Regions from separate parts of the Sporocytophaga myxococcoides DSM 11118 genome, predicted to be linked through region 1. Evidence: riboswitches for the same ligand, from Rfam matches in the RefSeq annotation. Region 1 holds a riboswitch; each other region holds the start of a gene.

The links. A riboswitch is a leader RNA that binds a small molecule or an ion and turns the genes downstream of it on or off. The one in region 1 is predicted to bind S-adenosylmethionine.
Region 2: it holds a riboswitch for S-adenosylmethionine, as region 1 does, so the genes downstream of both, K350_RS0100510 (hypothetical protein) here and K350_RS0116050 (homoserine O-acetyltransferase family protein) in region 1, are expected to answer to the same signal.
Region 3: it holds a riboswitch for S-adenosylmethionine, as region 1 does, so the genes downstream of both, K350_RS0100555 (PLP-dependent transferase) here and K350_RS0116050 (homoserine O-acetyltransferase family protein) in region 1, are expected to answer to the same signal.

What each region holds. Positions count from the first base shown of each region.
Region 1 is NZ_AUFX01000012.1:161,153-171,406, reverse strand. Features, by position in the region: gene K350_RS29140 (AsmA family protein) at 1-2,447, opposite strand, end outside; gene K350_RS0116050 (homoserine O-acetyltransferase family protein) at 2,695-3,732, opposite strand; SAM riboswitch class I at 3,876-3,982, opposite strand; gene K350_RS31370 (MarR family winged helix-turn-helix transcriptional regulator) at 4,612-5,094, shown strand; gene K350_RS29130 (efflux RND transporter periplasmic adaptor subunit) at 5,105-6,154, shown strand; gene K350_RS0116035 (efflux RND transporter permease subunit) at 6,161-9,274, shown strand; gene K350_RS0116030 (TolC family protein) at 9,267-10,254, shown strand, end outside.
Region 2 is NZ_AUFX01000003.1:174,622-184,875, reverse strand. Features, by position in the region: gene K350_RS0100525 (1,4-dihydroxy-2-naphthoate polyprenyltransferase) at 1-828, shown strand, start outside; gene fabG (3-oxoacyl-ACP reductase FabG) at 919-1,665, shown strand; gene K350_RS26790 (HPP family protein) at 1,729-2,400, opposite strand; gene K350_RS0100510 (hypothetical protein) at 2,481-2,717, opposite strand; SAM riboswitch class I at 2,922-3,030, opposite strand; gene K350_RS0100505 (hypothetical protein) at 3,224-3,640, opposite strand; gene K350_RS0100500 (GyrI-like domain-containing protein) at 3,650-4,438, opposite strand; gene gyrA (DNA gyrase subunit A) at 4,667-7,279, shown strand; gene K350_RS0100490 (tetratricopeptide repeat protein) at 7,385-8,488, shown strand; gene K350_RS0100485 (response regulator) at 8,826-9,299, shown strand; gene K350_RS0100475 (Smr/MutS family protein) at 9,565-10,035, shown strand; gene K350_RS26785 (winged helix DNA-binding domain-containing protein) at 10,185-10,254, shown strand, end outside.
Region 3 is NZ_AUFX01000003.1:189,357-199,610, reverse strand. Features, by position in the region: gene K350_RS0100580 (hypothetical protein) at 1-2,315, shown strand, start outside; gene K350_RS0100575 (transglutaminase-like domain-containing protein) at 2,323-4,254, shown strand; gene K350_RS0100570 (DUF3857 domain-containing protein) at 4,264-6,234, shown strand; gene K350_RS0100565 (sigma-70 family RNA polymerase sigma factor) at 6,425-7,075, opposite strand; gene K350_RS30600 (hypothetical protein) at 7,333-7,959, shown strand; SAM riboswitch class I at 8,238-8,336, shown strand; gene K350_RS0100555 (PLP-dependent transferase) at 8,448-9,629, shown strand; gene K350_RS0100550 (alpha/beta fold hydrolase) at 9,632-10,254, shown strand, end outside.

The sequences.
Region 1 (10,254 bases):
TTAAGCTCTTTTACCATAGTAAGCTTGCTCATTGTAGCAAGAATAGGATTATCTTTAATCGTAGCATTAGGTATTGCTAGGGTTCCAGCTCCAGACATTGTAGGATAAAGCGGATTCATATATTTATCCATTAGACCGTTTGTCTTCAGGGATAAAGAAACTACACCTTCCATATTTTTTGCCATTGGAGCAAATGTCTGAACTGTATTGAAGGTTTTAAAAGCCTCTTTAATCTGAATTTCTGTAATCTTCATATCAAAATCGAATGACGGCTTTTCTATATCCTTAGTGTTATACTCTCCCTTTGCAAGCAGGAAATTTCCACCGAGAGAATTGAACACAAGATTTTCAAGCCTCGCTATCCCATCTTTCATGATAATGTTACCTTTAAGATCTTTAAGACTCATATTATCATAAAGAACTTCTCCGATTTGAGATGCTAGGAAAAAGTCAATGTTCTTCGGTATTTCGACAAGACCACTATCGACCGGTTCGGCCTGAGCTTGAGGAGTAGTAGCCTCTTCATCCGTCATCCATTCATTCACATCAAATTTCTTAGAATTAAAGCTCATGTTTCCGCGAAGGACCGTATCCTGCTTTCCGAACATATAACCCATGTAATTAGAGAAAAATCCCTTTATGCTGATATCACTTTTCCCAAGATAACCATCCATGTTATCGATAGTCATTTTATCAGGAGAAAGTGTAAAACTTGCTGAAGAAAGAGCCATTCCCTGAGGGAAGTCTTTACTTGAATATTTCAGATTAGAGACCTTCATTGTACCTGCTGTAGAAGTTTTATCATATCTTCCTGCTTCCACATCAGACAACACCCCTTTAGTTGCAATATCTGCAATGATTCTACCTGCTACGGTCATATCTTCAAGAGGATAAATCTTCGTCATTTTTGTAAGATCAATAATTCCTTTCAGATTCACGTCATAGGCAGGGTCATCAAAATTCACAACATTAGCCTTCATTTCAAACGGCTCTCCGTCCATTACCATTTTAAAGTTCTCCAATGATGCTTTAGATGTCGGCATATCACCAGAGCTTTGCACAGCAGCGTTAAAGCTCATTTGCTCTAATGCAGCAGGGAAATCTTTAGTTTTAACATAACCATTCTGTAAGAACATTTTCGCATCTACAACAGGCATCAGTTTCAGTGAATCACTATACATACCCTTCACCTTTACATCTGCACCGAAAAGACCTTTCAAAGTAGTTCCTTCTATAGGATAGAATTTAGTTACATCATCAAGTTTTACCTTAGCAAGTATATTAGCATCAATTTTATATGGATTCAATCCTTCAACAAGAGCACGAGCATCTACAGGATTTTTATCCATATCCATGTGGAATTTTTTCAGGTTGATAACAGTATTATCAATAATACCATCAGTATTAACAACACTCAGATCTGTAACAATATTGCTGATAGCAGAAGGAAGTGATGGATACTTCATGCTTGCATTATCAATTTTAAGATTGAAGGTAAAGCCAGGAAGCGTTGTTGCTGTTTGCTTACCTTTTACAATTCCGTTAAATGCAACTTTACCATCCGCTTTCAGGTCATTATAGTCTTTTGTGTAAACCGCAGGAACAAGAGAGATCAGGTCTTTGAAATCTGTTTCCTTTGCTGCATAGGTTAGATCATAAATTATATCATCACCTGGCATAGCTATAAGTCCGTCAAATCCGAAATCAAAATTATTGATCTTGATATTGTTCTCAAGAAACTTATACTCGGATTTAGGCATGTTAATATTCAGGTTAAGATTTGCCTCCACCTGATGTTTGTTCAGATAAGCAACATTATCAAAAATAACAACTGTCTCTTTAGACTTAGTGTATGTCTCAACATCATATATATCCTGAGTAATATCTCCTTTTCCAGTATGGTTAAAGCCTCTCAATTCAGCATACATGGGCAATGATTTGTCCTCATAAATAATAAGACCATCTTCGATTTCCCATTTGTCAAGAGCAATACTGAATTTTGAAGGTTCTTCAGGAGCTTTCTTTACAGTATCTTCAGGAGTAGCTATAGCAATGTCCCAGCTCATTTTTCCATCTTTTGTTACATATGTTGCAACAATTGGCTTATTCAGATAAATGCTTTTAACTTTTATCTGATCTCCTGAAATAACACTCATGATATCTGCGACAACTTTAAAGTTCTTAGCGAAGAAAAGCGTGTCGCCTTTAAACTCTTCCTGTTTTCCGATGATACCAAAATCATCGATTGAAATAGTTACGTTAGGAAAGTTTCTGATAAGAGACAATCCTAATTTATCTGAATCAAAAACAACAGTAGCATTGACGCTTTTTGCTATTTGCTCATCTACTTTAGCTTTGATTTGATCTTTAAAAAGGAATGGAATGGTTAACAGGAGGATAAATAAAAATGCTATTATCCCCAGAAAAATAAGAATACCTTTTTTCATTTGAATTGAATTAATTGATTTCTGTCAGATTTCTGTATAAACACTAAGAGCCCTAAAGATAGGCTTTTTTTCTATACGATTTATCGGATAAAGATATTGCGGAAGAGACTAAAGGAAGAAAAATAAATCGGAAACAAGTATTTAAAAAAATATCAATGCTAATCGGCCATTAGAAGTTATAATCACATGATTGATTATAGTGATTAACAGGATTTTTCAACAGCTAATGCTTAATTTTAATAATTTATCAGAACAATCCGGCAGCAGTTTTTCTTTTATAAAAATCCTGAAGGATATTTGCAATTTTTTCAGTTTCAATCAAAAAGCCATCGTGGCCATACAAAGAATCAATTTCCTGATATTCTGCTCCGACAATATTTTGTGCTAAGAAAATCTGCTCGCAAACAGGGAAAAGTATATCCGTTTTGATACCGATCACCAATGTATTTGATTTTATAGCTTTTAAAGCAACCTCAGCTCCACCTCGCCCACGTCCAACGTGGTGGGAATCCATTGCTTTTGAAAGATAAAGGTATGAATGACAATTGAATCTGTTTACAAGCTTAACCCCTTGATAATTCTGATAAGAGGATGCTTTATAATTATCCAGCTTATTGTCGTCTGTTTCTTTCTGTGTGGAAACGTAAGTATTATAATTTCTGTATGAGAGAAGCGCTATAGCCCTAGCAGCTTTCAAACCTTCCTGCCCTGCATCTTCTCTGCACTCCTGCCAGGATTTATCAGCCTGTATTGCCATTCTTTGGGACTCATTAAAAGCAATTCCCCATGGAGAATGAAAAGCATTTGTAGCCAGCAAGATCAGGTTTTCAATTGTATCAGGAGCTATGATAGACCATTCCATTGCCTGTTGACCGCCAAGAGAACCACCTATACAAGAATGTATTTTAGAAATACCTAATTCTTCTTTAAGAAGAATATGAGCATTTACCATATCTCTTATTGTAACCTGCGGGAATTCCAGAAAATACTGCTTTCCGGTCCGAGGGTTAACATCCAGCGGACCACTGGTTCCATAGCAAGAACCAAGAATATTGGCACATACTATAAAGTGTTTCTCTGGATTAAAAAATTTATCCTCTCCCACCAATCCATACCACCATGTATGTACTTCTGAATTAGCAGTAAGAGCGTGGCAAACCCAGATTACATTGTCTTTTCTACTATTTAGTTTTCCAAATGTAGAATATTGAATCGTAAGGTTTTCAAGAACCTGTCCTGACTCTAAAACAAAATTATTCTTATATGTAAAGGTCTTGTTTTCCACTTTTTAAACTCCAGATTAAACCAACAAATTCAGCACAAAACTAACAACAGATAAAGAGGAAATTAAAAGACTGGCCTTTACTCTTAAGGAAAGAGGTATAACGAAAGGTGTAGTAATATTCAATTAATTTCTTCATCATAATTAATTTATATGCCCTAATATCTTAGGAAAGGAATTAGCACCTTATCTCAAAAAGGATAGGTTGCTAGAGGTTCAAAGAGCCTTTTCTCTCCCCTCTTCTTTATAAATCAATTACATGTTCAGAGTAATTGACTTTGGAGGGTTCAAAATTAATCGGAGAAATGTTAAAAACAAAACAAATTGACCAATTGTAACAAATTTTAGTATTTGCATTCAAATTAAACACTATAAGCTACTAATAATCAGAAATCTAATTATAGTAGACATACAAGGGGATAAGGGAAAAATATTAACACAGACCTGATAAGGAATCCGGAGCCTCTTCATTACATAAATCGTTTAATATCACAGAAATAAAATTCGTGAAAAATCAGGTTACTTACCCTCTAAAAACACGTATAAATACCTAAAGACCTTAATTTTTTTTGTTATGCTACTATTCTTTATAATCGCCATCGTCTGCTTTTTAACCTATAAGGTCGTTTCTATGCCTAAAAAAATAGGCAAAAATAAAAACACAAAACATATAAACTCATCTCTTTAAGTTTTCGCATTCAAATAAATATTTTCCAAACTATTATACCCCATTTGCTGTTCCTAATTTTTCGAATTCCAAATCCTGGAATTCAAAGACGAACAATGATAAACAATTAAATTTTAGTCTGTTTATTTACGTTATAATTCCAATTAGTTAATATTGCTAACAATTAACTTAATTTACTATTGTTGTTGCTTTAAATGAGAATTATTTCATCAAAAGAACCTCCGCTGGGAAAACGCTGCACAGATCTGGCTAAAAATTACCTAGCATTTCTTGTAGAAAACCTGGAAAGCTCCGGTTTGGATAGATATTATTATATGTTGTTGGTTCTGGATGAAAACTCAGGGAAGATAACCCAGCAGCAACTTTCCGAACTACTTCATTGCGACAAAGTTACCACCTTGCGCAATCTTGATCATTTGTCCAAGCTTGAACTCGTGGAGAGAGTCATAAACCAGAAAGACAGAAGGGAGCATCTTTTACAAGTGACCGCCAAAGGCAAAAAATTGATTCCTCAAATACGGAAAACATATAAAGAATTGGAGCAAGGAGCTTTTAATGGAATGAGCGAAATGGAAATAAATACTTTCTACAATACTCTCGACCTGATAAGAAATAATCTAAAAGCCCTGCATTCAAGCAAAATAGACATCAAACTCAAAATTAAAAAAGTTAAGTAAAACCAAAGCGATGAGTATCAGAACCACCATATTTCCCGCTATTTTTATTTTGGCCATCGTCTGGTCATGCACATCCTCTGGCAAGAAGGTCAAAGAGATCCGTGGACCAAAAGATACACCACCTTTATCTATCACTGGCTTAATTCTAAAGCCTGAAGAGGTGGATAATAAAATAGAAATTATAGGAACTATACTTTCAAATGAAAAAGTAGATCTCAGAAGCGAAGTTTCCGGAAGAGTAACAGGCATCCATTTTAAAGAGGATGCAAAAGTTTCAAAAGGAACACTTCTTGTAAAAATCTTTGATGAAGAACTTAGAGCTCAATATAAAAAGATCAAGCTTCAACAAGAGCTAGCTAACAGAGAAGAGGACCGCAAGAGAAAGCTTCTAGAAATTGGCGGTATCAGTCAGGAAGAATATGACATTGCCAGCAACCAGGCAAGTACTTTGAATGCAGATCTTGACTTACTATCTGCTCAATTACGCAAAACGGAAGTTAAAGCACCATTCAGCGGCATCATCGGACTTCGATATGTAAGTGAAGGAGAAATCGTCTCTCCTACCACAGTCATAGCTTCTCTTCAGCAAATCGATCCGATAAAACTTGAATTTGACATCCCTGAAAAATACGGAGCCTTTGTAAAAAAAGGCTCAGATATAAAGTTTACTGTAACCGGATCTGACAAAATTTATCAAGGTACAGTATATGCTTCAGAACCTATGGTTGATGTGGCTACAAGAACTTTAAAAGTACGTGCCAGATCTTCCAATGAAGACTTCAGTCTGAGACCAGGATCATTTATTAAAATTGATCTCTTATTGCAAAAAGATGCTCAGGCTATTATGGCGCCTACGCAGTCTATTGTACCAATGCAAAACGGCTCAAAAGTATTTGTTTATAAACAAGGTTATGCAATTTCCAAAAATGTGAAAACTGGTGTGCGTAACGACTCTGCCATTCAAATTACCGATGGCCTGAATGCCGGAGACACTTTAATTACTTCAGGTATTATGCAATTAAAAGACAGCCTGAAGGTCAACATAACCTTATCAAAGTAAACTGCTATGAATATTTCTTCAGTAAGTATAAACCGCCCGGTTCTGGCAACTGTGATGTCCATAGTAATTGTGCTATTCGGACTGATCGGCTATAAATATCTCGGAGTGCGGGAGTTTCCGTCCATTGACCCTCCTGTCATTACAGTAAAGACATCCTATACCGGTGCCAATGCTGATATTATAGAATCACAGATCACGGAACCTCTGGAAAAAAGTATCAACGGAATCGCCGGTATCAGATCCATCTCTTCTTCCAGCAGTACAGGGACAAGCAGTATCACTGTTGAATTTAACCTGGATGCAGACCTTGAAACCGCAGCGAATGACGTTCGAGATAAAGTTTCACAGGCTGTTCGTTTTCTTCCGTTAGATATCGATGGCCCTCCTGTTGTTACCAAAGCCGATGCCAACTCTGATGCAATCATTGCTCTTACCTTACAAAGCAATACCAGAAGCCAGCTAGAAGTGAGTGACTATGCAGAAAACGTAGTGCTTGAAAGACTACAGACAATACCTGGTGTTAGTACTGTGCAGATCTGGGGACAGAAGAAATATGCTATGCGTATCTGGATGGACCCATTCAAACTTGCTTCTTATCAATTGACTGCGGCCGATGTGTGGGGTGCTTTAAATAAAGAAAATGTAGAACTGCCAAGTGGTAAGATTGAAGGTTATGCTACCGAGCTTTCCGTAAGAACTATGGGAAGGCTTACAACAGAAGATGAATTCAACAATCTCATTATTAAAAACGATGGCACCAGAATTATAAAGCTGTCTGATATCGGAAGAGCTACTTTAGGTGCGGAGAATGAAAACACCATGCTGAAGGAATCTGGCATCCCAATGATTGGTCTTGGTGTAGTGCCTCAACCTGGAGCAAACTATATTGAAATTGCCAATGAGTTTCACAAGAGATTTGATCAGATAAAAAAAGATCTCCCTGAAGATTATAAGTTGGACATTGCGCTCGATAACACTAGATTTATTAAGACATCTATCCTCGAAGTTCAGGAAACTCTGATCATCGCATTCGTGCTTGTGGTTATCATCATCTATCTGTTCTTCCGCGACTGGCTGATCGCATTCCGACCATTGATAGATATTCCGGTTTCACTTATTGGTGCATTCTTTATCATGTATGTTGCAGGGTTTTCAATTAACATTCTTACACTCCTTGCAATAGTGCTTGCGACAGGTCTGGTAGTCGATGACGGTATAGTAGTCACGGAAAATATTTACAAAAAAATTGAAGAGGGCATGGATCCCTTAAATGCCGCTCATGAAGGTTCGAAAGAGATCTTCTTTGCGGTAATATCCACCTCCATTACCCTTGCAGTGGTGTTTCTTCCGATTATATTTCTTGAAGGCTTTGTAGGACGCTTATTCCGGGAATTCGGTATTGTGGTTGCGGGTGCGGTACTAATATCAGCATTTGTATCTCTTACACTTACGCCAATGCTGAATGTAAAACTGGCGAGAAAAGATCACACGAAGAGAACACGCTTTTATGAATGGTCCGAGCCATTCTTTGTAGGAATGACCAATGCGTACAGTCGCTCATTAGGAAAATTCCTGAATATAAGATGGGTTGCAATTGCCATACTTCTTGGCTCACTTGGTACCATCTGGTATATCAAAGGAAATCTTCAGTCCGAACTTGCACCCCTTGATGACAGAAGTGTACTAAGAGTTTCTGCAACAGCCCCTGAAGGTACTTCATTTGACTATATGCTTAATTACATGGACAATGTATCTAAGTTCATCAAAGATTCAGTACCTGAGAATAAAATTGCAATGACCATCACTGCACCGGGATTTTCAGGATCCGGTGGTATGAACACAGGCATTTTCAGAATAGCCTTGACAGACCCTCATGACAGGGACAGGTCACAGCAGGAAATTGCAGATTACTTATCTAAAAATCTGAAGTCCTTCCCTTCTGCAAAACTCTTCGTTGTGCAGGAACAGACAATCAGTGGAGGTGGTGGTGCTGCAAAATCAGGACTTCCAGTCCAGTATGTTATACAGTCATCTGACTTTAAAAAACTGTCAGCAGTACTTCCTAAGTTTATGGAAGAAGTAGGAAAAAATCCCACGTTCATGGGCTTTGATGTGAATCTAAAATTCAACAAGCCAGAGCTTATTGTAAAACCTGACAGAGAAAGAGCCAAAGCTCTGGGCGTTTCTGTGAGTGACATTGCCCAAACGCTTCAGTTATCATTTAGTGGACAGAGGTTTGGCTATTTTAATATGAATGGAAAACAATATCAGGTTATAGGTCAGCTCGATAGGGCTAATCGCGATCAACCATTGAACCTGAGCTCGCTTTATGTAAAAAACAAAGATGGAGTCCCGGTCCAGATGGACAACCTGGTGAAAATAGAGGAAACAAACAGTCCGCCACAACTTTATCACTTCAACAGATATAAATCTGCAACAGTATCTGCCGGACTTGCTCCTGGTAAAACAATTGGTGATGGAATTGAAGCTATGGATCAGATTTCCAAAAAATTGCTTGACGACTCTTTCAGCACCAGTCTGAGCGGACCATCGAGAGATTTTGCTGAGAGTTCATCCAATATTCTATTTGCATTTACATTAGCGCTTGTACTTATCTATCTGATATTGTCTGCTCAATTTGAAAGCTTTATAGATCCGCTGGTAATTATGTTAACCGTACCACTAGCACTTGCCGGAGCTTTTATAACTTTGTATGCGTTTGGCCAGACATTAAATATCTTCAGCCAGATTGGTATCATTATATTAATTGGTCTGGTTACGAAAAACGGAATTTTGATCGTGGAATTTGCGAACCACAAAATAGAAGAAGGATTATCTGTAATGGATGCAGCACGTGAAGCGGCAGCAGCACGTTTAAGACCAATTCTGATGACCAGCCTTGCAACTATTCTTGGAGCTGTTCCAATTGCATTTGCTATCGGAGCTGGTGCTAAAAGCCGTATACCGATGGGACTTGTAATTATCGGAGGATTATTGTTCTCTTTAATCCTTACCTTATATGTAATTCCGGCGATGTATACATTCTTATCCAGAAAGAAGAAGAATAAAAAGAAAGAAGTTAAAGAAGAGCCTAAAAAAATAGAATATTCATATGAATAAAATTAAATTTTTTATGCTGGCTGTTATATGGACAGCCAGCTTTTTAAATGCTTTCTCTCAGGATACGCTTACACTTGAAAAAGCTATTCAAACAGGGCTTGAAAATAACTATTCCATTATAATAGCACGGAATAATCAGAAGATTGCCGAAAACAGTAATACCCTGGGGAATGCCGGATTTTTACCTACGGTTGACTTAAACTTTAACAATACCGGCAATCTTGTGAATACTCACGTAGAATATCAACCACCAACGCCTCCAAGGGATGCAAACGGCCTTAGACCCAAAAGCATCGCTGCCAATGCGCTTGTCAACTGGACCATTTTCGATGGGTTCAATATGTTTATTACAAAAAATAAACTTCAGGAACTTGAAAAAGCCGGACAAACAAAGGCTCGAACAGATATTGAAGTGACAGTTGCAAATATCATCAATACATATTACTCAATTGTCCAGCAGCAAAAGATGATGTATGTAATTCAGGAGGCGATAAGTCTTTCGCTTCAAAGATTAAAGCTGGCCCAAAGTATGAAGAGTATTGGTACTGGGTCTGAACAAGCTATTTATCAGGCAATGGTTGATGCAAATGCTGACAGTACAAGACTCCTGCAACAAGCAGCTCTTATCAGAAATGCCAAAGCAGATCTAAACAGGCTTCTTGCACGCGAAATCACCACTGCATTCGAAGTAAGACCAGAAATTCCAATTAATTCAAAACTTGATTATAATGATCTTTCCCAGAAGCTTGAGAGCCAGAATGCAATGTTATTGACCTCGAGAGCGAATGCCAATATTGCAAGATATGACATCGGGACTTATAGAAGTCAATATTTACCAATAATCGGTGTGTTTGGAGGATATAACTATTCAAAAACTCAAAACCCTGTGAGTCCTGCAAGGTTAAATAGATCAAATGGTTTAACATACGGAGTGACTGCAAGCATGAACATCTTCACTGGTGGAATCACTAATTTAAATG
Region 2 (10,254 bases), on a different contig from region 1:
TTCCTTGCCGCCAATGATGGGAGCTTTAAACTTTTAATCTGTCTTTTGGCAATTTTAACTACAATATTCCTCCAGATATTGTCAAACCTGGCTAATGATTATGGAGACTCCCAAAATGGTGCTGATAGTGTCTTCAGAAAAGGGCCTCAAAGAGCTGTACAATCGGGTAAAATATCACCGGAAACAATGAAAAAAGGAATGTATCTTTTTGGATCTCTTTCATTATTTAGTGGCGTAATTCTTTTGGTAAATGCTATTTCATTTTCCTCGTTGGGTACATTTGGCTTTTTCCTGATATTAGGTATCCTGTCAATTGTAGCAGCCATTAAATATACAGCAGGAAAAAATCCTTATGGTTATGCAGGTCTGGGAGACATTTCTGTATTTCTATTCTTTGGACTTGTTGGTGTCGGAGGTTGTTATTATCTGCATACACATACATTGGATTATAAAATATTATTGCCTGCTTTTGCCTGCGGCTTTTTCTCAGCAGCTGTATTAAACATCAATAACATACGTGATATAGAATCCGATAAGCTTGCAGGAAAATATTCTATTCCAGTAAGGTTAGGTAAAGGAAAAGCTAAAATTTATCACTGGTTTCTACTTATAGGAGGTTTCGGCTCAGCATTTACATACATTCTTCTAAATGAAAACCATTCAGTAGGAAAGTGGCTGTTCTTATTAAGTTTCCCTCTGATATTAATAACCGGAATAAAAGTTACCAAAGAAAATGAATCAGAAAAAATTGATCCTCAATTAAAACTCATGGCTCTTTCAACGTTAGCCTTTGTAATACTGTTTGGATTAGGCTTATTAATGTCCTGAAGCTGTTAATAACTATATCATATTCCTCTTTCTATTTCACTTATTTTTTCTGTATTTAAGCTTTATATTTTATTATAAATTTTTCGGTGTGTGAAGAAGCTAGAAGGAAAAGTTAGTATTATTACCGGAGGAGCCCAGGGTATTGGCAAGAAGACTGTAGATAGATTTTCATCCGAAGGTTCATCTGTTATTATTTGGGATATAGATATTGAAAAGGGTAATGAAACCCTTAAGGAAATAAAAGCAAATGGAATGGAGGATGTGACCTTTATGGAAGTGGACACAACTCGTTTTGCTCAAGTAGAAGAGGCTGCAAGAAGTGTTTTTGCATCAAGAGGACAAATTGATATTCTCATTAACAACGCTGGCATCACCAGGGACGCTGCTTCGATGAATATGAGCATTGAACAATGGCAACAAGTTATAGACCTGAATCTCACAGGTGTTTTTAACTGTACCAAAGCTATTGCTCCTTATATGGTTCAAAAACAATTCGGCCGCATCATTAATACATCGTCATTGGTAGGTATTTATAGTAATTTCGGTCAGGCAAATTACGCTGCAGCCAAATCAGGACTAGTGGGTATTACTAAAGTATGGGCAAGAGAATTAAGTAGACACGGAATTACTGTAAATGCAGTTGCTCCTGGCTTTATCGAAACCGAATCTCTGAAAAATGTACCGGAAAAAATCGTTAGAAGTATTAAAGATAAAATCCCGGTAGGGAGACTGGGTAAGCCTGAAGATGTTTCAAACGCCTATATATTTCTTGCATCAGAAGAAAGTTCGTATATAAGTGGATCAGTACTTACAATAGATGGAGGTTTTGTTTCATAAAGCAGAAAGCGGAAAGGTAAAAGCATCGTAACTTTTAGCTTTTACCTTTCCACATTCAGCTTATTAAACAGTCTCATACTTTTCCTCAATAACGACTTCTTTTAACTTTTCACTTTCAATTTTTAACTTTGGACTTTTAGCTTTCCGCTTTCCACCTTTATTCACGGGATATTTGCGTCCTGAAAGGTTGTTAAATACCATCGCAATTGCAAATAGAATAATAACTCCGGTGGCGACAGGAGAGACCACATACCAGTATCCCAAAGCTTTTATTTTAGCAGAGCCAATATTAGCAATCAGAGCAGTTGCACCTCCGGGAGGATGCAGAGTTTTGGTCATTTGCATTACCATGATACTAAGTGAAACTGCCAGAGTAGATGAGAACCAAAGCGTGTCTGGTAATAATTGAGCCACAGTCACCCCTACAAGTGCTGAAAGTATATGACCTCCAAACAGATTCCTTGGCTGAGATAAAGGGCTGTTAGATACTCCATATAATAATACGGCAGAAGCTCCGAAAGATCCTATTAAAAATATATGATCCTGAACTTCGAATATCTGGCTGTTGATGAGACCAATAAGTCCTATTCCGCAAAACGATCCAAGGAAAGTCCATAAAAGATCACTCTTATGCAACATGGTTTCCCGGTACATGACATATTTGGCAATTCTGAATTTTCGTGAAAGGTTAATGTTGGGTGTACTTTTAAATGGTTTCGATATTTTAATTTTCATTTTAAGGTTAAACCGAATAAAAACGAAGGGCTGCTTCAATTTATATGAAGCAGCCCTCAAATTTATCTAAAAACCAGGAATTAATTCAGATTCCAGGTGCATTGTTTTAGCGGAGATTGACCAGCCACCGCCTGGTCACATTTATAATTAACCATTTCTGAAATTGTCAGATAGGTTTCGTAAGTCAATCCAGGTGTTTCGTTAAAATGATACAGATTAACTGAATATACAGGATTGCAAACTTCGTTATTTTGAGAATTAGAAATTCCAGCTGTGAGTGCCAACGTCTTAAAATTAATAGAAATAGTTTTTGTCATGGCATTAAGGGTTAAATTGTTAAAGGATTGATTTAAACCTGTTACTACAGGAAATTAGCCAAAGCCAACTACGAAAGCTTACAACAACAATAACTGTTGTTATATGCATTTAACGTAATGGCAAAACGAAAGTTTACTGAAGAACCTTGTCCTTTAGTTACTTTTTCTTTTGAATCTCTAAATTGGGCTGTATTCATAAGTGTTAATTTATATGTGTTCCGAAAATCGAAACTAGGATTTAGCACCTTACATTTTTGGTGGCAGGTTGCTAGAAGTTCTCAGAGCCTATTCTCTCCCTTCTTCTTTATAAATCAACTACACACGGTAGGTGATCGCATTACAAATATATGCTACTGGAAATTTTGTTCCAAATAGTTTAACAAAAATAAATTAACCGGTGAATTTATTAAAAAATAATATCCTCAGTCCGGCTGTGATTACCAAACTGAGGATCAGGTAAATTGTTATGAAAAATTTTAATGATGCACTGTTTAACTACATCATTATCAAAGCTTTTCTATGAATTCAAATAATTCGCTTTTAATGCTTTTCATTTCCTTATAAAAACCGTCAACTTTTTCAGTAAGGTCTCGATGCCTTTCTCTATATGCTTCATCATAGTCTTTGGGGCGGTTTTGCATTATTCCAGCCAAATACATTTCATGAGCTTGGGTTTGCATGAAAAGATGTTCCAGCCAGTCATTATGCATTTTACTTAGAATTTTTTCATAATCTCTCAACTCCTCCTTATCATCTTCTGATCTCACTTTCAGAAGTTGCTTATTGATCAGATTCTTAAAAAAACGTATCTCATCCTTCCACAAATCCATTTCACTTAACCATTCTCTGGTCTGTTGATGTAAGACCTCAAGGCTTCCTTCAAGAAGGTAAGAGGTTTTTGGGGATTCCAGTAATTGTGTCATAGCCAACTATTAAATTATTTGAGATATTTTAATTTCTGATACAGGAAATCTTAAAATTGTCACCAACTGATTTGACTTTAAGTCTTCCGGATTTTCAAAATATATTTCATGGTATTTACCAATGAATTCCAGATTTTTACTTTTTGCAAAAGAACGGACCTTTTCTAGAGATTTTTTTCCTTCTGTTCGGCCACCTTTAAATGATGTCTGCAAACTCAAGCCCTCAGAAAGGCGATTTAATGTAATAGACTGGGTAAAAGACCATTCTGGGTTCTCTTCCAAAACCATTTTCTGTGACAAGCCAAGAATGTCTTCGTTGATTAATGCTGGCTCATTGATCATAATTGCCCATTTCCAAATTGTATCCATGTTAAAATCAAATGGTCTATCATCTTTCCACCACAAAACTTCAACAGGAGTGATTCCATTCGCACAAATATTAACCATTGGAGTCTTGGCAGATAAAATTTTTCTAGCATATTCATCAACTTTGAATAGAGTTAATGCTGCTTGCAAAAAATGCATATCAAATATCGCCGGACCTTCTCCATAAAGAGTGAAATAATTAAAATCAGGTACTTCTACCAGTCTAACTTCCTCTATAGAAGGATCATATAAATGCTTGTCCAGATCAATCAAAGCCTCCATTTTATTATATTTTGCATTCAACTTAAATCTTATAAAATTCTGTTCTTCAGAAATTTCAGACTGTTCCTTTCTACATATATAAAAAGCATAAACCAGAAGGTATTTGTTCCATTTAAAATTTGGGGCTAGGCTTACCTTCAGTATAATCAAATTGAAAATCTTGAAAAACTATTGTGTTGTATTGTGCTAATAACCAATACATATCGTTTATTTACTTAAAGTAGTGATTGCATATTGGTTCCATTATCAAAAAAACAGAAAGAAGAAGATCTGAATGTGTATAAATAAAAGCCAAATTTAGGATGCCAAATTGTGGCCATTCACTAAAAATACTTATCTTGCTACATTAAAAAATCCTAATTTCCATTTATAATATCTATGGCTGAAGGCGAAAACATAATTCCTATTAACATTGAAGATGAAATGAGGGGAGCTTACATCGATTATTCGATGTCGGTTATCATTTCAAGGGCATTACCAGACGTAAGAGACGGATTAAAACCTGTACACAGAAGGGTGCTTTTTGGAATGTCAGAATTAGGTGTTAACTGGAACAAACCTTATAAAAAATCCGCAAGAATTGTTGGTGAGGTACTTGGTAAATTCCACCCTCACGGTGACGCATCGGTATATGATTCCATGGTTCGTATGGCACAACCATGGTCATTGAGATATATGATGGTCGATGGACAAGGAAACTTCGGATCTATAGACGGTGATTCTCCTGCGGCAATGAGGTATACTGAGGCTAGATTCAAGAGAATCGCCGAAGAAATGCTTTCTGATATAAACAAGAATACAGTAGATTTTCAACCCAACTTTGATGATTCCCTTGAAGAACCCACAGTTCTTCCTTCAAAGGTGCCAAATCTTTTGATTAACGGAACTTCCGGTATCGCTGTTGGTATGGCTACCAATATGGCGCCACATAATCTACGTGAAGTTGTGGATGGTGTTTGTGCATATATTGATAACAATGACATCACAATTGAGGAGCTGATGGAATTTGTAAAAGCTCCGGATTTTCCAACAGGAGGAACCATTTATGGTTATCAAGGAGTAAAATCGGCATTTGAAACTGGTCGTGGAAGAGTTGTAGTGCGAGCAAATGCCACTTTTGAAAATACTCCTACAGGAAGAGATATGATTGTTGTCCACGATATTCCATATATGGTCAACAAGGCCTCAATGGTGGAAAAAACGGCACAATTGATTAATGAAAAGAAAATCGAAGGAATTTCTGATATCAGAGACGAATCAGATAGAGAAGGGCTTCGCATCGTATATGAATTGAAAAAAGATGCTATTCCAAGTATCGTTTTAAATAATCTCTATAAATACACTCAACTTCAATCATCTTTCGGGGTAAACAACGTTGCTCTTGTCAATGGCAGGCCAATGACAGTAAATCTGAAAGACATGATCAGACACTTTGTGGATCATCGTCATGAAGTGATAGTCAGAAGAACGAAGTTTGAACTGGAAGAAGCTGAAAAACGTGCACATATTTTACAAGGATATCTGATTGCCCTGGATCACCTTGATGAGGTAATAAAGTTGATCAGAAACTCCAGAGATCCTGAAGAAGCTAAAAAAGGTTTGATGGAAAACTTCGGAATGTCTGAAATTCAGGCTAAAGCTGTCCTTGAATTAAGACTTCAGCGTTTAACAGGCATGGAGCGTGACAAAATCGTTAAGGAATACGAAGAAGTTATGGCTTTAATTGCAAGGTTAAATGAAATTCTTAATAGCCAGGAGCTCAGAATGCAAATCATCAAAGACGAGTCTCTTGAAATGAAAGAGCGTTATGGTGATGAAAGGAGAACTCAAATCGTACATTCTGCAGATGATATTGACATAGAAGATATTATCGCGGATGATGAAATGGTTATTACAATTTCACACGAAGGTTATATTAAGCGTACACCATTAACAGAATATCGTTCACAGGCCAGGGGTGGAGTCGGATCAAGGGGAGCTGTTTCAAAAGAAGATGATTTTACGGAACATCTTTTTATTGCAACGATGCACAATTACCTTCTGATTTTTACAGATTCAGGAAAAGTCTTCTGGCAAAAAGTTTATGGAATACCTGAAGGAAGTAAAACATCGAAAGGTCGACCAATTCAGAATCTTATCAATGTAGAGAAAGAAGACAAAGTACGAGCGATTATTAATATAAAAACGTTGGTTGATGTCGATTATATTAATAATAACTTTATCATAATGGTTACAGAAAATGGAACCATAAAGAAAACTTCCCTTGAAGCATTCTCCCGACCTAGATCCAATGGTATACAGGCTATTACAATAAACGAAGGCGATAAACTTTTAAATGTAAGGCTTACCAATGGTAATAATGAAATTGTTATAGCCCTTAAATCTGGTAGAGCAATCAGATTTAATGAAGAACATGTTCGTCCAATGGGTAGAAATGCAGCAGGAGTGAGAGGCGTAACTTTGGCTGACGACGAAGACAAGGTAATTGGTATGGTTTGTCTGAGCTGCTCTGATAATAACCTTCTTGTTGTATCAGAAAAAGGATATGGAAAACGTTCTGATATCGACGACTATAGAGTTACCAACAGAGGAGGAAAAGGAGTTAAAACTCTAAACATTACTGAAAAAACAGGGAAATTAGTAGCAATAATGGATGTTTCGGATAAAGATGAACTGATGATCATCAATAAATCCGGAATTATAATAAGAATGCCAGTTGCTGCACTTAGAATTGTCGGAAGAGCTACCCAAGGAGTTCGTTTAATAAAGCTAAGTGAAACAGATGAAATAGCATCTGTTGCGAAAATTGAAAACCTTGGCCCAACCGAAATTTCGCCAGAAACGACCGATGCTATAGCATCTGAAATCCTGGAAATCGAATCTGAACTTCCTGATGTAGATTCTGAACTTCCAAATGCTGATGCTACTGAAGAGTCTCAGTCTGAAGAAGAAGAGGATGATGACAATGATAATGATAATGATAATGAATAATGGATAATTGATATTTACAAATGCCGGAATTATATTCCGGCTTTTTTTTGTAAGTCACACATAAACAGTTTTTTAACTATTTAAATCTAAAGAATTGATTTAGCTATGAAAAGAATCTTATTTAGTATCATATTAACAGGCTCTTCTCTAATCGGAGTTGCTCAGAACTCTGCTGTTACCAATGCAATCCTTTATCATAAAGATGGAGATTTGATAAAAGCAAAACAGGAAATTGACGAAGCTAGTCAACACGAAAAAACTAAAGCAAATGCAAAAACCTGGTATTACAAAGGGTTAATATACCAGGATATAGCAATGAACCAAAAACCGGAAGTAAAATCGGCTGCACCAGAGGCACTTCAGACTTCCTATGAATCATACAATAAAGCTGTAGAGTTGGATCCTTCTAAAGGCGAATATTCAAAAATGTCTTCAGCAAAACTACAGGAAATCTGGGGCTTGTTTATAAATAAAGGCTTTTCAGAATATGAGGCCAGTAACTATAAACAGGCAATCACAAGTTTTGAAACTGCCCAGAAGATTAAACCTGCAGACACTCTTGCTTACATTAATGCAATTTATGCAGCAGAACAAGTACACGACATGAATGTCATTAAAAACAGTGTGGTTAAACTTAATTCTCTCAACTATAAAAGCCCTGTTCTTTATTATTACCAGATTACAATTGAAAACGAAATAGAAAAAAGTCCTGAAAAGGCTCTTGCAACTGCCAAAAAAGGTCTTGTTGATTTTCCAAATAACAAAACCATACTGGAACTTCAAAAAAATCTTTACTTACAAACAGGTAAAGATTCAGAAGCTACTGCTTCTATTGAAAATCTGGTTAAGAATAACCCTAATGATATAAATCTTCTTAATCAGCTTGCAGTATTATATGGCAAAACTGATACAGATAAAGCTTTGCAGACTTATGGTAAGGTATTAGCCATTGCCCCAAATGATCTGATAGCCAATTTTAACACTGCTGTTATCTATTATAATACAGGAAAGGAAAAACACCAGAAACTTGGTACCCTTAGCGTAGGAGCTTATCAGAAAGAAGGTAAAGCTCTTGAAGCTGAAATCGATGAGTTATTCAAGAAATCCCTGGATCATGCACAAAAAGCAATAGCAAAAGCAGAAGACCCGAGTGACAAGCAACAACTTGATGTGCTAATCAATGAATTAAACAAGGCTATTAAAAAATAAGGGGTAAATCGGACCTTAAGTTACAATACCTGAAAGCTATCTTTCAGGTATTTTTTTTGGATTTCGACAAGGATATTTATTCCACTTTTACCGATAACAAACTGAAGTTCAATTGTATTTTTTCTTTAAATAATTTACCTTGCTCCGACAAAATTGAATAAAAACAGGATTATTAGTTAAAATTCTTTCTAAAATCATATATATTCTTCATTAAAATCAAATTAAAACTTGTTAATTTTGACTCTTATCCATTAATTTTACCTCTTTATCGAATTTCCCTATGTAACTATACTTTAGTTTATTTCGTAAAAATACATTGAAACCTTCCAATACCGTTATGCAAAAAATTGACCAGGTAATTATTGTAGGCAAAAACAGCGACTTCACTAGTCGCATAAAATCTTCCATTGAATCCTCTGGAATGGCCGACCAAGTTAAAATGGCTCTTAATGGAGGACATGCATTCTTATTTCTAGACCACCTTCATTTGGGCAGAAAGTTAAAAGAATCAAAAGTATTGGTATTGCTAGACATGGACACTCCAATTGTGGATGGATGGGATTTCTTAAAAGATTATGCGCATGCTTCAAGACTTGAAAAGGAAAATGTAATTATAGTTATATTGAACGAGCATCTTTCTAACGAAGAAAAAAGCAGAGCAAGTAAAATGGGAGCCAATTATTTCTTGTTTTCCTCATTCACAATTAATGCTCTTACATATATTGTCCAGAAACATTTCTTTAATAGTACTGTCAGAAAAATCAGGAATTGTTACGAAACATTCAGACCATTGAGATTAGGAGCAGCTTAATTCTATCAAAGTTTTGAATTATCATCTGATTATTTTTTTAACTTCAAATTGTGTCAATCAGAGATACTAAGGCACAACTCCATCGGTATTGCCGATTCCTGTTATTTCTAATTTTGAATTAATTAAATAAATTATCTTATACTGGTAAGTAAGGCAATTTATCATTTTTTGGGGACTAAATTAATTCAAAAAATCATACTTCTGCTCTTGATAATGCAAATGGAAATTCTATTTTTGACTTTATTAAAAATAGATTTTTATAGCTATGAGCGAAATTAAACCTGGAGACTTTGTAAAAATCAATGGTCAGGACACCGTAGTAGAAGTCCTTTCTGTCAAAGGCAACGATCTTGAAGTTGCTATGGGCATTATGAAAATGACTGTTAAGAAAAACAAAGTTACCTTTTCACAACCACCTCCTGAAACCATCAAATCTGCACCTGAAAATTCAGGGAACGTTAAAATTGACACAAAAGAAAAGTTATTACATTTTCAGTTTGAACTTGATGTCAGAGGCAAAGCCAAAGAAGATGTAATTACATTGTTAACAAACTGGGTTGATGATGCTCTTCTCTTGGGTTTACCCGAAGCTCGCATTGTGCATGGTAGAGGAAGTGGAATATTGAAAGATACAGTTAGGTCATTTCTTCGGAAATATAAAGAAGTGGAAAGCGCAACAGATGAAGCACGTGAGAAGGGAGGAGACCACGTAACTCTTGTAAAATTCAAAGCTTAAAGAGAACACTTCAATTAAAAATATCATAGCATCAGATTCTTTTTGTAAGAATCTGATGCTTTTTTTATTCCTACTGACACACTGTTGTCAGTCATTCTCTATTTATTTGTATTGATAAGCTGCTATTTGAAAATAATCAAATCAAAATCATGACACCTTCTGAAATTTTAAACTATAGACTTATCAACCACGGTTTGGTGAATAGTAGTAATACATCTT
Region 3 (10,254 bases), on a different contig from region 1:
AGAAACAGGAGTTTTTTTCCTGGGCATCCAATTATTTAGCAAAAGATATTGTAAAGAAAACTGTTAAAATAGAGGGGAAAGACCAGACGCTGAGTGCATGGTATTATGATACCAGATTTATTCATTCACTGGGTAATTACAAAGATGCTCAAAATACTATCAGAACAGGTCAGTGGATTTTTTATTATCCCAATACTGTCATCAATGCTGAAGGTAATTTTGATAGCAATGGCAATAAAACAGGTGAGTGGAAATATTACTATGACAATGGAGTCCTTAAAGAGGTCAGTAGTTATAATGCAGGAAAGTCTGAGGGACCTTACAAATTATACTATCCCAACGGGGCAATTAAGTATACCTGTACAATGTCCAATGGAAGTATAGCAGGGGAATTGAAATACCATAACAATGCTGAGGTACTTGAAACTGTTAATAATTTTAAAGATGATAAACTAAATGGTTTATCCAAAACATTTTACAACAGTGGAAGTGTCAAAAGTGATGTTAATTTCATTAATGGGCTTAAAGAAGGAAAAGGTAAAGATTTCAATAACCTGGGTGCCTTGGTGAAGGAAGCTGAATATAAAAATGGAAAATATAATGGTACTTTCAAAACTTTCCACAACAATGGCAAGATTGCTTCAGAGGGTGCTTTGAAAGATGATAAGGAAGAAGGAGTATGGAATCATTATTATGACAATGGAAAACAAGGTGAGGTTTCAAATTTTAAAGGTGGTAAAATCATTGGTTCATGGAAAAAATATTCTGAAACAGGTGTCCTTCTGGAAGAATGCACTTATAATGAAAAAGGAAATCAGAACGGTGAACACAAAGTAAATGATACGGATGGTAAACTTCACTATATTCTTGACTATAAAGACGGCAAGTTAAAAGGAGTCAGATATTTTGATAAATCAGGAAAGCTTATTTCTGAAAATAAAGAAAAAGGTGGTGTTCTAAAATTAAAGTCATTATATCCGGATGGAGTTAATACAATGTCTGAAGGAACGTACAAAGACGGAGAAAGAGATGGGCTATGGAAATATTATGAATTAACAGGTGTTGCCACTTCAGAGGAGAATTACAAAGCAGGAGTTAAGAATGGACCTGGAAAAACTTTTTATTTAAATGGGAAGAAAGATTCAGAATTTAATTATAAGGATGGAGCACTTGACGGGTTTTACCAGGGATTTTATACAAACGGTAAAACGTCTTTTGAAGGATATTATGTCAATGACCGCAAAGAAGGATACTGGTACCGTTATTATCCTAATGGCAAAGTAAGTGATGTTTATTATTACTTGAATGGAGAAGAATATGGGATTTATGAAGATTATTCCACAAGTGGACATAAGAGACTTATTACAGTTCTGAAAGATGGCGTATTCGCTGAAGAAACATTGTTCGATACTACTGGAAAAGCCTATACTACCTGTGCGTTAAAATATGGAACAGGGGATTTTATACAGAAACATCTAAATAATAAACCTTACGTAAAGGCAAAAATGAAGGGCGGGCTATTCCAGGGAGATTATCAAAAATTTTATCCTAATGGAAAACTGAAAGAGAAATACAACTATATAGACGGATTAAAACATGGACCGACCGAAGGTTTCACTGAAGATGGAAAACTTGAATTTAAAGGTAGTTTTTTCCTGGGCAAGAAATCTGGTATCTGGAAGTATTATTATTCAGACGGGAAGACCGTAAGTTCAACTGGCAAATATGTTGACGGATCCAAAGACAGTTTGTGGGTTTGGTATAATGAAGATGGTACGAAGAACAATGAATTTACTTACAAAGATAATAACCTTAATGGGCAAAACGTTTATTACTCGCCTGATGGAAAAGACATTATCTTGTTAAGAAATTTTGAGAATGATGTTCTGGTTTCGTACAACAATATGAAAAACGGTGCTAGTGGGGCACTGATACCAGTTGCAAACGAAACAGCTCAGATTACTGGGTATTACAACAATGGAAACAAAGCCATTGAGTTTACACTGAATAAGAGTATGAGAGAAGGTAAATGCATTGCATATTATTCTTCTGGAAAAAAATGGTATGAAAAAACTTATCAAAGCAGCGAAACTGAAGGGCCTAGAACAGAATATTATGCAGACGGCAAAGTGAAAGAAAAGGCAGAATTTTTTGCGGATGAGCTAAATGGACTAAGGACTACTTATTATCCTAACGGAAATATGAAGTCTTCGGAAAATTATATATTGGGCGTTCTTAACGGAGTTGCCAGATTCTATGACATCAACGGAAAACTTGTGAAAGAAAAAAAATATGTGGATGGTTGGACTTATTAAAAGTAAAATGAATAAATCGTTAAGGAGGACTTTCCTTGTTTATCTGACGTTGATTTGTATTCCTGCAAAAATATTTGCTCAGGATGCAAATTCATTATCCAAACAGTATCCTGACGAATTGGCCATTTACCTGAATAAAAAGAAATCAATCTTTCTGGATATTCAGGCTGATTCCCTGACCATCAATACAGAAAATTATTCTGAAATGATCTATCTGAAAGACAATGCAAATATTCTTTCAGAAAAGGAAATATACTATTCCGGTATGCTTAAGGTTAGTGATGTGGAAGCGAAGTGTATGATTCCTAAAGGCGATGGAGGCTTGAAGACTATAAAAGTAACTGACTTTATTGATGAGGATGTACAGGAGAGAGGTATTTTTTTCAATGATTCAAGGGTTAAAAAATTTATTTACCCGTCCCTTCAAAAGGGAGCAAAATCATCTCTTTTCTATAAAGAGTCCTACCTTGAGCCAAGACTTTTCGGTCCATTCTTTTTCAGCGCTGAGGCATTGTCCTTAAGCTCTGAATTGTCTATTACTTACAATAACAAGATTGAGATCGGATATAAGGTGATAGGAGTAGATGAAAGTGCTCTTGAAAAAAGCGAGATTAAAAAAGGTAATAAAATAATTACAACCTGGAAAATGAAAAACGTTCCCAGGCTTGAACATGATGCTAATGCTCCCAATATAAGGTATTATGCACCTCAGATTATTGTTTACATCAAATCTCTTAATCTTAAAAACGGTACCATTAATTATTCTTCCAACTATAAAGACCTTTATCAGTGGACTTATAATCTTGTAAAGGGCATTAATAAAGATTCGGAAAAAGAGATCAAGGGACTTGTCGATTCTTTACTTGTCGGTGCCAAATCAGACCTGGAGAAATCTAAAAGAATTTTTTATTGGGTGCAGGACAACATCAGATACATTGCTTTTGAAGATGGTTATGGAGGTTTTATACCGAGAGATGCGGAAAAGGTATACAGAAAGAGGTATGGTGACTGCAAAGATATGGCAAACATAACTTCCTATATGCACAAACTTGCCGGCATTCCTGCATATCTGACACTCATTGGTTCAAGAGATATTCCATACGCTGTTTCGGAAGTTCCTTCAAGCTGTAACTTCAATCACATGATTGCTACAGTGAAACTTGATGGAAAATACTATTTTCTGGATGCCACTGGTAAATACCAGTTGCATGGACAGCCTACTTCAATGATTCAGGATAAAGAAGGATTGATAGTAATGGGAAAAGACAGCTGTATGGTGCTTAAAGTACCTTTAATCGACAGAAGCAAGAACAAAATTGTAGATACTGTTCATGTTGATTTTGAAAAAAACAGCTTGAAAGGAAAAGGTAAAAGATATATTGAAGGATATCCTAAAATTACATTTGCCCATGTGTATGGCAACCTCGATCAGGAAGATAAGGTAGACTATTTCAATAGCTTTTTATCTAAAGGAAACAACAAATGCAAAGTAACTAACCCTATTGTTAAGAACGCATCCGAAAGAGAAAAGCCAACTGTTTTAAAGTTCGATTTTCACGTGGAAGATTATTCTTTAACATCGGGTAAGGAAGTGTTTATTAATTTAAATCTCAATAAAGACCTTTCCTCTCTCAACTTCGAATCCTCAAACAGAAAGACGGATTTTGAAGAAGATTATAAATATGAAATGACGGAAGTTACTACTTTTAGTATTCCGAAAGGGTATAAAGTAAAATACATTCCTGAAAACAAAAAAGTTAATGAGAAGGATTTTGGTTTTGATATTCAATATGAATTAAAGAAAGATAAACTGGTGTATACAAAAAAAATATACATCGACTTTCTTATTCTTAAAACAACTCAATTCCCTACGTGGAATAAGATGATTAAAGAATTGAATAAAGCCTATAAAGAAAACATCTCCATTGTAGAAAACTAAACCATCAATATGAATAAGCTTTTTAAAAAAGTTATCTTTTTAGCTATTTTTTGTAATGCAATAACACTATTTGCACAAAAGCCCGAAACTGACAGTTATGATTGGGAAGAAAAGAGGGCCAGGTTTAAGGTAAATGCTGATGATCAGAAAGAGTCTTGTGTTATCTTTAAAAACCATGCTTCTGAAGAGATCTCCTATAATGAGAAAAATGAGCCTTACATTTATTCCGTTCATCACCTTATTGTAGCTGTTAACAATGAGTCTGGAATTGAACAATACAATAAACTTTCAATATCATTGGCGAATGTGATGGATATTGTTGACATCAAAGTCAGGTCAATTAGTAAAGACGGGAAAATTATTCTTACGGATAAAAGTCACATGAAAGAAGTCGAAAACCTGGAGAACAAAGGAGCCTTCAAAGTTTTCGCTGTGGAAGGTGTGGAAGTGGGAAGTGAAATAGAATACATTTATAAGCTCAAAAAATATCCCGCTAACTCTGGAAGAAGATATATTCAATTTCAAAACCCAAGCTACAATTACTCTTTTGAACTAATTGTACCGGAGTTTTTAACCTATGATACTAAAGTTTACAATGGCAATGCACAGGTTAAAGACACTGTTATTGAAAAGAAAAGACACATATCTCTGAAGGTGAATAAAACTAATGCTTTACCTAAGGAAGAATACAGTGACTATTGGGCGAATGTAATGCGTCTTGAATATAAGATCGCAAATAACACGAGCACTGGTAAAACAAAAATCGTAACATTTGCGGAAGCAGCTAAAAGTATATATGCCAACACTCATGTTACAGATTCTAAAATTGACAAACAGGTAGACGGACTTTTAAAGAAAATTAAGCTTGATAAATCTGCTTCGGAAGAGGATAAGATAAAGCTTATAGAAAATCACATCAAAAGTAATTTTATTGTAAATCAAAATGGAGGAAGTGAAAGTTCTCAGATTGATTTTATATTAAAAAATAAATTCGGTTCCAAATTCGGAATGACGAGGTTGTTTATTAAACTCTTCGAAAGAGCCGAAGTAAGCCACAGATTGGCGCTTTCTAATGATAAGACAAGCGAACGATTTGATCCTAAGTTTGAATCATGGGATTACCTTGATGAACAGCTGATCTACTTTGATAAGCTTGACAAGTATATGTCTCCTGTGCAGTTTGAATTCCGTTATCCAATGATTCCTTCATATTTCCTGGGCAATTATGCTATGGTTATCAAGCCTCTTACGGTTGGTGATTTTACAACAGGACTTAGTGAAATCAAGATGATACCTTCTGTTGATTATAAGTTGAATCATGATAACCTCATTATCAATCTGGCTGTTGATCTTGAAAATGACAATTCAACAATCTCAATAGAGAGAAGCTTTAAAGGTTATAAAGCAATGTTTATTCAGCCATATTATGATTTGATTCCTGAAGACAAGCGTAAAGAGCTGTTTGATGAGATTCTAAAAAGCCAGGCTAAAGACGGACATGTTAGCAATGTTACAGTAAAAAATGTAGACAAAAACATATCTCCGTATATTCAGCCAATGCTTATTACAGGTACTTTAAAAAGTGATGAACTGATTGAAAAGGCAGGAGGTAAGTACCTTCTGAAGATTGGCGAAATCATTGGGCCACAGAATGAACTGTATCAGGAAAAGAAAAGAAATACAGAGATCTCTCTTGATTATCCGAATGAATACGTAAGAAAGATTAAATTCGAGATTCCACAGGGATATAAAATTCCGAACCTGAAAGACCTTAATAAGAACATTGTTTTCAAAGACGGAAATGAAAATTCTATGGGCTTTACTTCTACATACAAACAGGAAGGACGAATTGTTACAATCGACGTGGAAGAGTATTACAAAAAGCTTAACTATCCAATCGAGATATTTGAGCAATTCAGAAAAGTAATCAATGCAGCAGCAGATTTTAATAAGATTACCCTGGTTCTTGAAAAAGAATAAGATATCTTAATAAATAATTTAAAGTGCTTATCCGGTAATGCGGGTAAGCCCTTTGTGTTTATTATAGAAAATTTAATCAATGATACTTTGTGACCATAATTGAATTTCACCCATGATCAAGATTGACTATCAATAGTTTTATATTGGGTTCAAGTTATATATAGGTTGGTAAAATTTTTATGAAGAAATTTTACCTGATCATATCAAGCATTTCCATTACTTCACAATAAACAACTTCACTACGATCAGTCGGAAAGATAAATAAATCTGGTAGGTTCAGACTGTCAATGCATAGGTTATCATTCAGAAATGCTTTAGCCCTGATTAATCTGTCGTTGACTTCCTCTTCAGGTATTTCCAGTGATAAAGCAACATCTTGTATATTAGCACTTTCAACTTCAACCATCACATAAACGGATCTCAGGGTTCTGGGCAAACCATCAACAGCTTTTTCCAGTATTTCTTTAAAGCCTATATTGGATACTCCTAAATCAGGAATACTTCGTTTCTTAAAGGCATTGAAGAAATCCTTGCTAAACCAACTCGATTTATTAAGCCTGATAGAAATAATATTTAACAAAATCCTTGTAAGCCAGACAGAAAACTCAATATCTCCTTTAAATTGAGAAAGCCTTAAAAATGCTTTAAGAAAAGTCTCTTTAAGAATATCATCTACGTCTGCGTCATGCCTTGTAACTGACCTTGTAATTCGGAAAAGCCTTAGATTATATTTTTGAATAATAATTCCAAAGAGTTTCTTTTCGCCATTACGAATTTTATCAATTAACTCAAGATCCGTCATAATTTTCCTTATACGGAATTGGAAAAAATATGTAACCATGTGTTAAAAAATATTTGTCTGTTTATAAATTAAAATTGCATTTATTTTCATATTAATGAACAGTAATTACTTAGTATTCACAGCTATAAAAATATGATTAATGAATTAAAAAAATCCTTGTCTATGATGTTTGTAAGCCATTTGGAATGGTCAGATGTTTGTTTAAAAGTGAATTATTGAAAGAATATTCATATCTTGAATTCAACCTAATTTGGTCTAGATTCTATCTTAGACTATTGCATCAACCTATTGAAGTTATGAAAGCTGACTTGTACTTTTTTGTTTTGGCAATTATTGCGGTTTCATGTGCACAAAAGAATACTGAAATCACAGTTGTTACTGATATGCTTGCAATTCAGGATAGTACTCCCAAAGTTGAAAAGCGGATTCAAGAAGACCTTCCTAATGTTCAGTCTCCAATGTTTAATGATAGTATTTTAACGTCATATATCAGTAGTTTAGGACTTGACGAGCAGTATGATATTTCAACTAATCATAATCCCTACATGATAACCGGGTATTTTAATTTGGATGATATTGGGGATACGGCTATTTTATTGCAAGATAAGAAAACTAATAAAGTAGGTCTTTTGATTAAGCATGGAGCATCGAAAGAACATTATTTACTAGGTGCAGGTCAGGAAGTTCTATCTCAGAAATTTGATGATTTTAATTGGGTTGGGGTGTTTCAAAAGGTAAATAAAGGAACAAAGTCGTGCAGCAATATTGATGAAGAAACAGGAGAGATCATGTTAGAAGATGTTCCTGATTCATTAAAAACAACCCTGCCTGCAGATGGTATTTATATTCATGCCTCTGAATCCTGCGGAGGAGGGATAATCTATTGGGATCATGATGAATATAACTGGATTCAACAAGAATAAATAGGATCTATGTTGTATTAAGATTAATAATCTGTTGTTGTGTGCATCTTATGTGGTTAGACTTTTTATCCTGATTAGCTCTTATAATTTACTTTATGGCCCATAATGATGGACAATCATTTCTTTCTTACTAAGCTTTAATTTTCAATATATTATACTTATTCAGGTGGTATTCTTTTCATAAACCTCAAACATAAACCCTACTTTTCCTATAGAGTTATTGTATTTTAGGAATTTCAAAATACCTTTGTATAGAATTACATGCGGTTACTGCATTTAATTTATAAAGAATAGGGAAGAGAGCAGGCTCAATGAACCTATAGCAACCTGTTTCATTTCAAGGTGCTAATTCCTGCCCAATAAGGGAACTATAAATATTACGATGATGAACAAACGATGTAGAATCACCTCAAATAAGTTTTGATAAACCATAACGGTTTGCAATCCTAATTTTCAACCAAATTTTAATCCTGTAATTCACAAAAGCTATGAAATCCATCCAAATAGATAAAATAACACACAGCCATCTCAATGATGCTGCAGAAGATAGTTTACATTTTAATACAACCTGGGATACTTTGAGAAAAATAGAAAAGAAAGTTGCTATTTCTGAATCAGGTATTGAGGCTTTAGCATTTAAATCAATTCGTTCTGCACGATATACACTCATAAAAAACATAGTCGGAGAAAGAAAAAATATCCTGACATTCCATCTTGGTGTATGGGAAATTGAAGCTTTCAAACGAAATGGAATCAAATTGTTCTTTGCCAAAGATTATTCTGATACTAATCTTAAAGATATTATCGCATTAAATAATATCGGTGTGATCTATTTGCAAACAATCGACAGTTTGACATTGGCTGTAGAAGATCTTTCACACATTATTGAACAGGCTCATCAATCTTTGATTCCTGTTATCATTGACAATTCAGCAGGCGGTTTGGGAAAGATATTCAATCCTCTTGAAATAGGAGCTGACTTTGTTATCACTTCGGTTCAAAATTATAGTGCGTTTAACAATACAGCTATTGGAGCTTTTGTGGTACAAGGCTTGAATAGCTGGCAAAAAAAAGATCTATTTCAAATGCTTATTCAAAAATCGTTGCTGGAAGAGCTTAAAGAGCAACGTGAAAAAAACATTGCTCCTGAATTCCTTATAACTGACATAACTGGCGAGCTTATAGAAAACCAGCTCAATATAGAAGAGAAGAAATATAAAGAATATTCTTCTGTTGCTTTTCAACTTGCAAAATGGCTTAATCAACTGGAAACAGTGATGGAAGTGAGTTATCCTGGACTTAAGTCTTCAATATCTAATCTGAATGCCGAAAGGTTTTCTAAAGGTGGATTTGGAAACAGGCTTAAATTCAATTTATGGGATGATAAATTCAGCTTTGGTTTACTAAAGGGATTCTTTGTCGCTGGTAAGCCTGAAGGACTGATTATTGACGTGAATACTACGAACAGAGAGTTTATAATCGAGATTAAGGTTAATAATCTTCAAGTAGTTCTGGAATACTTTCAGCAAGTATTTACTCAGCTAAACAATGAAGTAAACTATAGACTGTATTTGTCAAGACAACTAGAACTCGAACAAGCATTGCAAAAGTTTTTAAGCTTTGGAGTGCCCATCGCATTGATAAAAGAAAAACTAACCAATCAAGTCTGATTATGAGACTATTCAAAGAAAATAAATCTGGAAAGCCCAGCTTATTTCATTTCACTGAAGCAGGCTCAGGAGAGCCGATTTTGCTACTTCACGGTTTGTTCGGAAGGTTGAGCAACTGGCATGAAACGATAAAGTATTTTTCTCAAAAATACAGAGTCATAATTCCAGAATTGCCAGTATATGAAAAATCGTTACCAAAAGAAGGTCTCGATGGATTAGTTGACTACCTTGATAGCTTTATTCAATCCTTGAATCTGGAAAAAGTAACATTAGTGGGAAACTCTCTTGGCGGCCATCTCGCTATACTATATACTGTTAACCATCCTGATAAAGTAGAAAGACTTGTACTTGCCGGAAGTTCAGGTTTACATGAAAATAGCCTTGGTGTTACATATCCGAAGAGAGGATCTTATCAGTATGTGGAAGAAAAAGTCAGAAATATATTTCACAACGAAAGAGTAGCTACCCCTCAGTTAGTTGACGAAGTATACGAGGTCGTTAATAATGTCAGGAAAACCATTAAAGTAATTAAAATGGCCCGCTCTGCTAATACTAACAATGTTGCGTCAGTACTTGACAAAATAAATGTACCTGTACTTCTGATTTGGGGAAAACAAGATAAAGT